DNA from 2 places in the Streptomyces sp. YIM 121038 genome. Region 1 is predicted to be linked to the other one. Evidence: riboswitches for the same ligand, from Rfam matches in the RefSeq annotation. Region 1 holds a riboswitch; the other holds the start of a gene.

Region 1 (3,398 bases):
CGCGCAGGCCCACGCGGTGCTGCAGACCGAGTCCCTGGCGCCCGGGGCCGAGGAGGAGGAAGCGGCGGCCGTCCCGGTGGCCGCCGTGGCCGAGGAGGGCGGGCCGGACGCGGCGTCCGGGCCGGGCGACGCGGTCGGGGAGCCGGTGGTGCCCGCCGAGCGGCGGTGGCCCGCGGGGCACGACGTCCGGCACGCGGTGTACGGGCCCGGATGGGTGCAGGGCAGCGGGCTGGGGCGGGTGACCGTGCGGTTCGAGACCCCGGATTCGGTGCCGGGGCGGGTGCGGACGTTCCGCACGGACGACCCGGAGCTGGAGCCTTCGGATCCGCTGCCTCTGGTGGTGGCGGACGCGGGGGCTTCGGCGCAGCGGGAGGACGCGGAGGGGGAGCCGGTGGGCCAGGAGACCCAGGAGACCCCGGAGGCCGCTTCGGTGGGGCGGGAGACCTCGGACGGGGAGGGAGGGGCGCTGCCGATGGTGGAGGGGGCCGGGTAGGCATCCTCGGGTAAGCGCCGCCCCGGCAGGCCCCCGGGGAGGCACCCTCGGGTGCGGGTGGTGCGGGTGGTGTGGGTGGTGTGGGTGGTGTGGGTGGTGTGGGTGGTGTGGGTGGTGCGGCGGGTCTGAATGGTGCCGCGGAGTGAGGCTGGTGTGGCGGGGCTGTCGGCTGCGTGGCGGTCAGGCGCCCGCCCCCTCCACGCCGCCCGCCCCATCCGCCCCATCCACCCCGTCCGCTCGGTTCACCCGGTCCGCCCGGCGGCCGAAGTCGTGGTCCGGCGGGGGCGGTGGCGTCACGTCCAGGCCGTAGTGGCGGTAGAGCTGGAGCTCCTGCTCGGGGGAGAGGTGGCGGCCCACGCCGAAGTCGGGGGCGTCCTTGATCAGGGCGCGCTCGAAGGGCACGCGCAGGGTGCCGTCCTGGACCAGCTCGCTGGGCTCCAGCGGGACGAACGCGTCACGGCTGAACAGACCGGTGCGTATGGCCGCCCACTCCGGGGCGCCCGTGGCGTCGTCGAGATAGATCTCGTCGACCGTGCCGATCTTGGTTCCGTCGCGGTCGAACGCCTTGCGGCCGATCAGATTGCGGGGATCGATATCTGTCTGCACGTTCCCTCCACTTGGTCGCAAGTCATCCGGGCTCATCCGTTTTTCGGTCGTCATACCTACGAAAGAGCACATCGGGACGGGCGGCCACTCGAGGGATCGGCCACGGACCGCGCTGGTAGGCTGGCAAGCGGCTGTTGACCCCGTGCGGGAGAGCTCTTCGGTGGCAGCACCGGAGGCGCCGAAGGAGCAACTCCTCCCCGGAATCTCTCAGGCCCCTGTACCGCACGGACGAGGCCACTCTGGAAAGCAGGGCGGGCGTCGGGCGGGCACGCCCGGAACCCTTCCTCACCGACGGTGAAAGCAGAGCCGCTCCGGCGGTCCTGTGAAGCTCTCAGGTTGAGATGACAGAGGGGGAGGCCGTCCGGGTACCCGCGCCGTGGTGCCCCTCGCAGGTCGTGTCAGACCAGGAGGCCTCCGCAATGACAGCCACCCCTCGCACTCCGCTCTCGCAGCTCGAGCAGGGAATCCCCTTCGAGCAGCGGCACATCGGGCCCGACGCGGAAGCCCGCGCCAAGATGCTCGCCCAGGTCGGCTACGGCTCCCTGGACGAGCTCACGGCCGCCGCCGTGCCGGATGTGATCAAGAACGCCGAGGCCCTCGAGCTGCCCGGTGCGCGCACCGAGGCCGAGGTCCTGGCCGAGCTGCGCTCCCTGGCGGACCGCAACCAGGTGCTCGACTCCATGATCGGGCTCGGCTACTACGGCACGTTCACGCCGCCCGTGATCCTGCGGAACGTGATGGAGAACCCCTCCTGGTACACCGCGTACACGCCGTACCAGCCGGAGATCTCCCAGGGCCGCCTCGAGGCGCTCCTCAACTTCCAGACCGTCGTCGCCGAGCTGACGGGGCTGCCCACCTCCGGCGCCTCGCTGCTCGACGAGGGCACCGCGGCCGCCGAGGCCATGGCCCTCTCCCGGCGCGTCGGCAAGGTCAAGAACGGCGTGTTCGTCGTCGACGCCGACGTGCTGCCGCAGACCATCGCCGTGATCCAGACCCGGGCCGAGCCGACCGGTGTCGAGGTCGTCGTCACGGACCTCAGCGACGGCATCCCCGCCGACCTCGCCGAGCGCGAGATCAACGGCGTACTGATCCAGTACCCCGGGGCCTCCGGTGCCGTGCGCGACATCAAGCCGGTCATCGAGCAGGCCCACGGCCTGGGCGCGATCGTCACCGTCGCCGCCGACCTGCTCGCGCTCACGCTGCTCACCTCGCCCGGCGAACTCGGCGCGGACATCGCGGTCGGCACCACGCAGCGCTTCGGCGTGCCGATGGGCTTCGGCGGTCCGCACGCGGGCTACATGGCGGTGCACGAGAAGTTCGCCCGCAACCTGCCCGGACGCCTGGTCGGCGTCTCCGTCGACGCCGACGGCAACAAGGCCTACCGCCTCGCCCTGCAGACCCGCGAGCAGCACATCCGCCGCGAGAAGGCGACCAGTAACATCTGTACCGCCCAGGTGCTGCTCGCCGTCATGGCCGGGATGTACGCGGTCTACCACGGCCCCGAGGGCCTGAAGACGATCGCCCGGCGCACCCACCGCTACGCCACGCTGCTCGCCGAGGGCCTCAAGGCCGGCGGCGTCGAGATCGTGCACGGCGCGTACTTCGACACGCTGACCGCGCGCGTGCCCGGCAAGGCCGCCGACGTGGTCGCCGCCGCGCGCGAGGGCGGGGTCAACATCCACCCGGTCGACGCCGATCACGTGTCGTTCGCCTGCGACGAGACCACCACGCGCGCCCAGCTCTCCGCGCTGTGGACGGCGTTCGGCGTCGAGGCCGACGTCGAGGCCCTGGACGCGAGCGTCGAGGACACGCTGCCCGCCGGGCTGCTGCGCACCGACGCGTACCTGACCCACCCGGTCTTCCACCAGCACCGCTCCGAGACCGCGATGCTGCGTTACCTGCGCCGGCTCGCCGACCGTGACTACGCGCTCGACCGCGGCATGATCCCGCTGGGCTCCTGCACGATGAAGCTCAACGCGACCACGGAGATGGAGCCCGTCACCTGGCCGGAGTTCGGGCAGCTGCACCCCTTCGTGCCCGCCCAGCAGGCGCAGGGCTATCTGACCCTGATCCGCGAGCTGGAGGAACGCCTCGCCGAGGTCACCGGCTACGACAAGGTCTCCCTCCAGCCGAACGCGGGCTCCCAGGGCGAGCTGGCCGGTCTGCTCGCGGTGCGCGGCTACCACCGCGCCAACGGCGACGACCAGCGCACCGTCTGCCTCATCCCGTCCTCCGCGCACGGCACCAACGCCGCGAGCGCCGTCATGGCCGGGATGAAGGTCGTCGTGGTGAAGACCGC
Region 2 (3,398 bases), 4.8 Mb from region 1:
GCGGCAGCGGCACCGCCACCGTGCCCTCCGGGTTGAGCGCGATGCCGAGCTCCGGCGCCAGGCCGCGCGCGAACTCCACCGCGGGCGCCACCGTGCAGCTCATCCGCCCGCCGGTGGCCTGCTGGAACTCCTGCTCCGAGGTGAAGACGGGCACGTACGCCTGCCCGTCGAGCTCCAGCGTCGGCAGGTCGAGCGTGCCGCTCTCGGGCCCGCCCCCGTTCGGCAGCGGGATCCACACCCTGCTGCGGCCGAGCACCTCGACCATGCGGGCGCCCGTCGCCTCGGACGGCGGCGCGCCGAGCGAGGCGGCGAGCACCTCCTCCAGCTCGTTGGCGGGCCAGCCGCCGTAGGGATGGGCGTGCGCCTGTGCCGGTACGTCCCCCGGAAAGTCCATCTGCCTCGACCTCTGCTCTGCGTGCTGTCTGCGGCCCGACCCTAACGCCGCCGGGCCCGCGCGCCCCGCCCTACCCGCCCTGTCCCTCGAAGCCCAGCGCGCGCAACGCCCCCGCCGCCTCCCGGTCGAGCAGCACCGCCGAGCCGCAGCCGCGCGGCAGGCGCCCGCTCTCGGCGGCCCGGACGAGGCGGCCGACCGTCCTGCGGTGGCGCGCGAAGGCGTACCGGGAGACCCCGCGTCCCCGGGCGCGCTGGCCGTCGAGGGCCACGGGGGCGGGCACGTCGAGGAGGAGCAGGTGCAGCGTGGCCCCGCGCCGGGCCGCCGCGCGGGCGAGCCAGCGGCGCACCCACGGCTGGGTGCCGCAGTCGTGGACGACGACGCCGCTGCCCGCGCGCAGCGTCCGGCGCAGGTACGCGTAGTGCGCGAGGCGGACGAGGGGGCGGTAGAGCGCGTACGGGATCCGGCGCGGCACCCGGGCCGCCCAGCGGTCGCGGGTGTCCTGGGAGTCCACGCGCGGGCCCGCCACGGCGCGCCGCATCAGCGTGGACTTGCCGCTGCCGGGCAGGCCGGAGACCACCACGACGTCACCTGCGGCGAACACCAGGCCGGTCGGGCCGCGCCCGGAGCGGCCCCTGAGGTCGCGCACCGCGGGCCGGTGGGAGGCGGCGACGGCCTCCCGCGCGGGCGCCGCGGGGGCGCCCGGCTGCGGGGGCAGGGCGACGCCCGCGCCGGGCAGCACCGCCCCCGCCCTGGGCAGCGAGACACCCGTGGTCGTCGCGTAAGCACTGCTCCTGCGCACCGTGATCGGCCTCCCCATGCTCGTCACGTCACTCATCCCCAGTACTTCTCCGTCGTATGTAAAGAGAAGGTAATGCCCTACGAAGACGACAGCGGGGGACTCCCTGGTTGCGGCTGTTGTGAAGCGGGGGCGCGTGCAATGATGTGCGCGCCAACTCCATACCGGCCGCTTGAATCCGCGCGGGAGAGTCCCCGGTGACGCAGGAGCGTCGTGGGGCGCCGAAGGAGCAAGTTCCTCCCTTGAATCTCTCAGGCCCCGTACCGCGCGGGCGAGGCACATCTGAAAAGCGAGCCACTCCCCCGACGAGCGCGACCAGCTCGGCCCGCGGGACGGCTCCACCCAAGGTGCAAGTCATGCTCCGTCATACGCACGGGGCGTGGTGAACCTCTCAGGTTTATGACAGATGGGGAGGACAGACCTCGCCCGTCATGCCCTGGAGCCAGTACTGATGAGTCAGACCGCACGCGCCCCACGTCAGACCGCCCTCGACGCCCTGCACCGTTCGCTGGGCGCCACGATGACCGACTTCGCGGGCTGGGACATGCCGCTGCGGTACGGCAGCGAGCGCGACGAGCACAACGCCGTGCGCACCAAGGCCGGCCTCTTCGACCTCTCCCACATGGGCGAGATCACCGTCACCGGCACCCAGGCCGTGGACCTGCTGAACTTCGCGCTCGTCGGCAACATCGGCTCCGTCTCCGTGGGCCGCGCCCGGTACACCATGATCTGTCAGCAGGACGGCGGCATCCTGGACGACCTGATCGTCTACCGCCTGGCCGAGACCGAGTACATGGTCGTGGCCAACGCCTCCAACGCCCAGACCGTCCTGGACGCCCTCACCGAGCGCGCCGCGGGCTTCGACGCCGAGGTCCGCGACGACCGCGACGCCTACGCCCTGATCGCGGTGCAGGGCCCGGAGTCCCCCGGCATCCTGAAGTCCCTCACGGACGCCGACCTGGACGGCCTGAAGTACTACGCGGGCCTGCCGGGCACCGTGGCGGGCGTGCCCGCCCTGATCGCCCGCACCGGCTACACCGGCGAGGACGGCTTCGAGCTGTTCGTGCAGCCGCAGCACGCGGAGAAGCTCTGGCGGGCGCTCACGGACGCGGGTACCCCCGTGGGGCTCGTGCCATGCGGCCTCTCCTGCCGCGACACGCTCCGCCTGGAGGCGGGCATGCCGCTGTACGGCAACGAGCTGACGACGTCGCTCACGCCCTTCGACGCGGGCCTCGGCCGGGTCGTGAAGTTCGACAAGACGACCCACGCCGACGACTTCGTGGGCCACGACGCCCTGAAGGCCGCCGCGGAGCGCGCCGAGAGCGCGCCCCCGCGCAAGCTCGTCGGGCTTGTCGCCGAGGGCCGCCGGGTGCCGCGCGCGGGCATGGACGTCGTGGCGAACGGCGAGGTCATCGGCCAGGTCACCTCCGGCGCCCCGTCGCCGACGCTCGGCAAGCCGATCGCGATGGCGTACGTGGACCCGGCGCACGCGCAGGCGGGCACGGCGGGCGTGGGCGTGGACGTCCGCGGCACCCACGAGCCCTACGAGGTGGTGGCGCTGCCGTTCTACAAGCGGCAGAAGTGACGCACGGCCCGCGCCGGACCTGATCCCGCGGACGCACCGGAGTCCGGTCCGTCCGCCGGTGACCCGTCCGTCCCGTCTCACTCCGTAAGACTGCACATCCCCGCGTTCATCAGCACACGCCCGCGTACAGGAGAATTCACGCCATGAGCAACCCCCAGCAGCTGCGTTACAGCAAGGAGCACGAGTGGCTGTCGGCCACCGAGGACGGTGTGGCGACGGTCGGCATCACCGAGTTCGCGGCCAACGCGCTCGGTGACGTCGTCTACGCCGACCTGCCGTCGGTCGGCGACACGGTCACCGCGGGCGAGACCTGCGGCGAGCTGGAGTCGACGAAGTCGGTCAGCGACCTGTACTCGCCGGTTTCCGGTGAGGTCGTCGAGGCCAACCAGGACGTTGTGGACGACCCGTCCCTGGTGAACTCGGCTCCCTTCGAGGGCGGCTGGCTGTTCAAGGTGCGCGTCGCCGAGGAGCCGGGCGACCTGCTCTCCGCCGACGAGTACACCGAGTTCGCAGGCAGCTGACCACGGCGTAAGGACTGATCTTCCGATGTCGCTTCTGAACACCCCTCTCCACGAGCTCGACCCGGACGTGGCCGCGGCCGTCGACGCCGAGCTGAACCGCCA

What was found. A riboswitch is a leader RNA that binds a small molecule or an ion and turns the genes downstream of it on or off. The one in region 1 is predicted to bind glycine.
Region 2: linked by a shared signal. The riboswitch ahead of gcvT (glycine cleavage system aminomethyltransferase GcvT) and the one ahead of gcvP (aminomethyl-transferring glycine dehydrogenase) in region 1 are both predicted to bind glycine.

The regions. Positions count from the first base shown of each region.
Region 1 covers NZ_CP030771.1:1,828,539-1,831,936, reverse strand. Annotated here, with positions in the region: gene C9F11_RS07230 (DNA polymerase IV) at 1-493, shown strand, start outside; gene C9F11_RS07225 (PRC-barrel domain-containing protein) at 674-1,099, opposite strand; glycine riboswitch at 1,235-1,332, shown strand; gene gcvP (aminomethyl-transferring glycine dehydrogenase) at 1,519-3,398, shown strand, end outside.
Region 2 covers NZ_CP030771.1:6,595,143-6,598,540, reverse strand. Annotated here, with positions in the region: gene C9F11_RS28485 (enhanced serine sensitivity protein SseB) at 1-394, opposite strand, end outside; gene C9F11_RS28480 (AAA family ATPase) at 465-1,229, opposite strand; glycine riboswitch at 1,364-1,466, shown strand; gene gcvT (glycine cleavage system aminomethyltransferase GcvT) at 1,642-2,775, shown strand; gene gcvH (glycine cleavage system protein GcvH) at 2,919-3,296, shown strand; gene glyA (serine hydroxymethyltransferase) at 3,322-3,398, shown strand, end outside.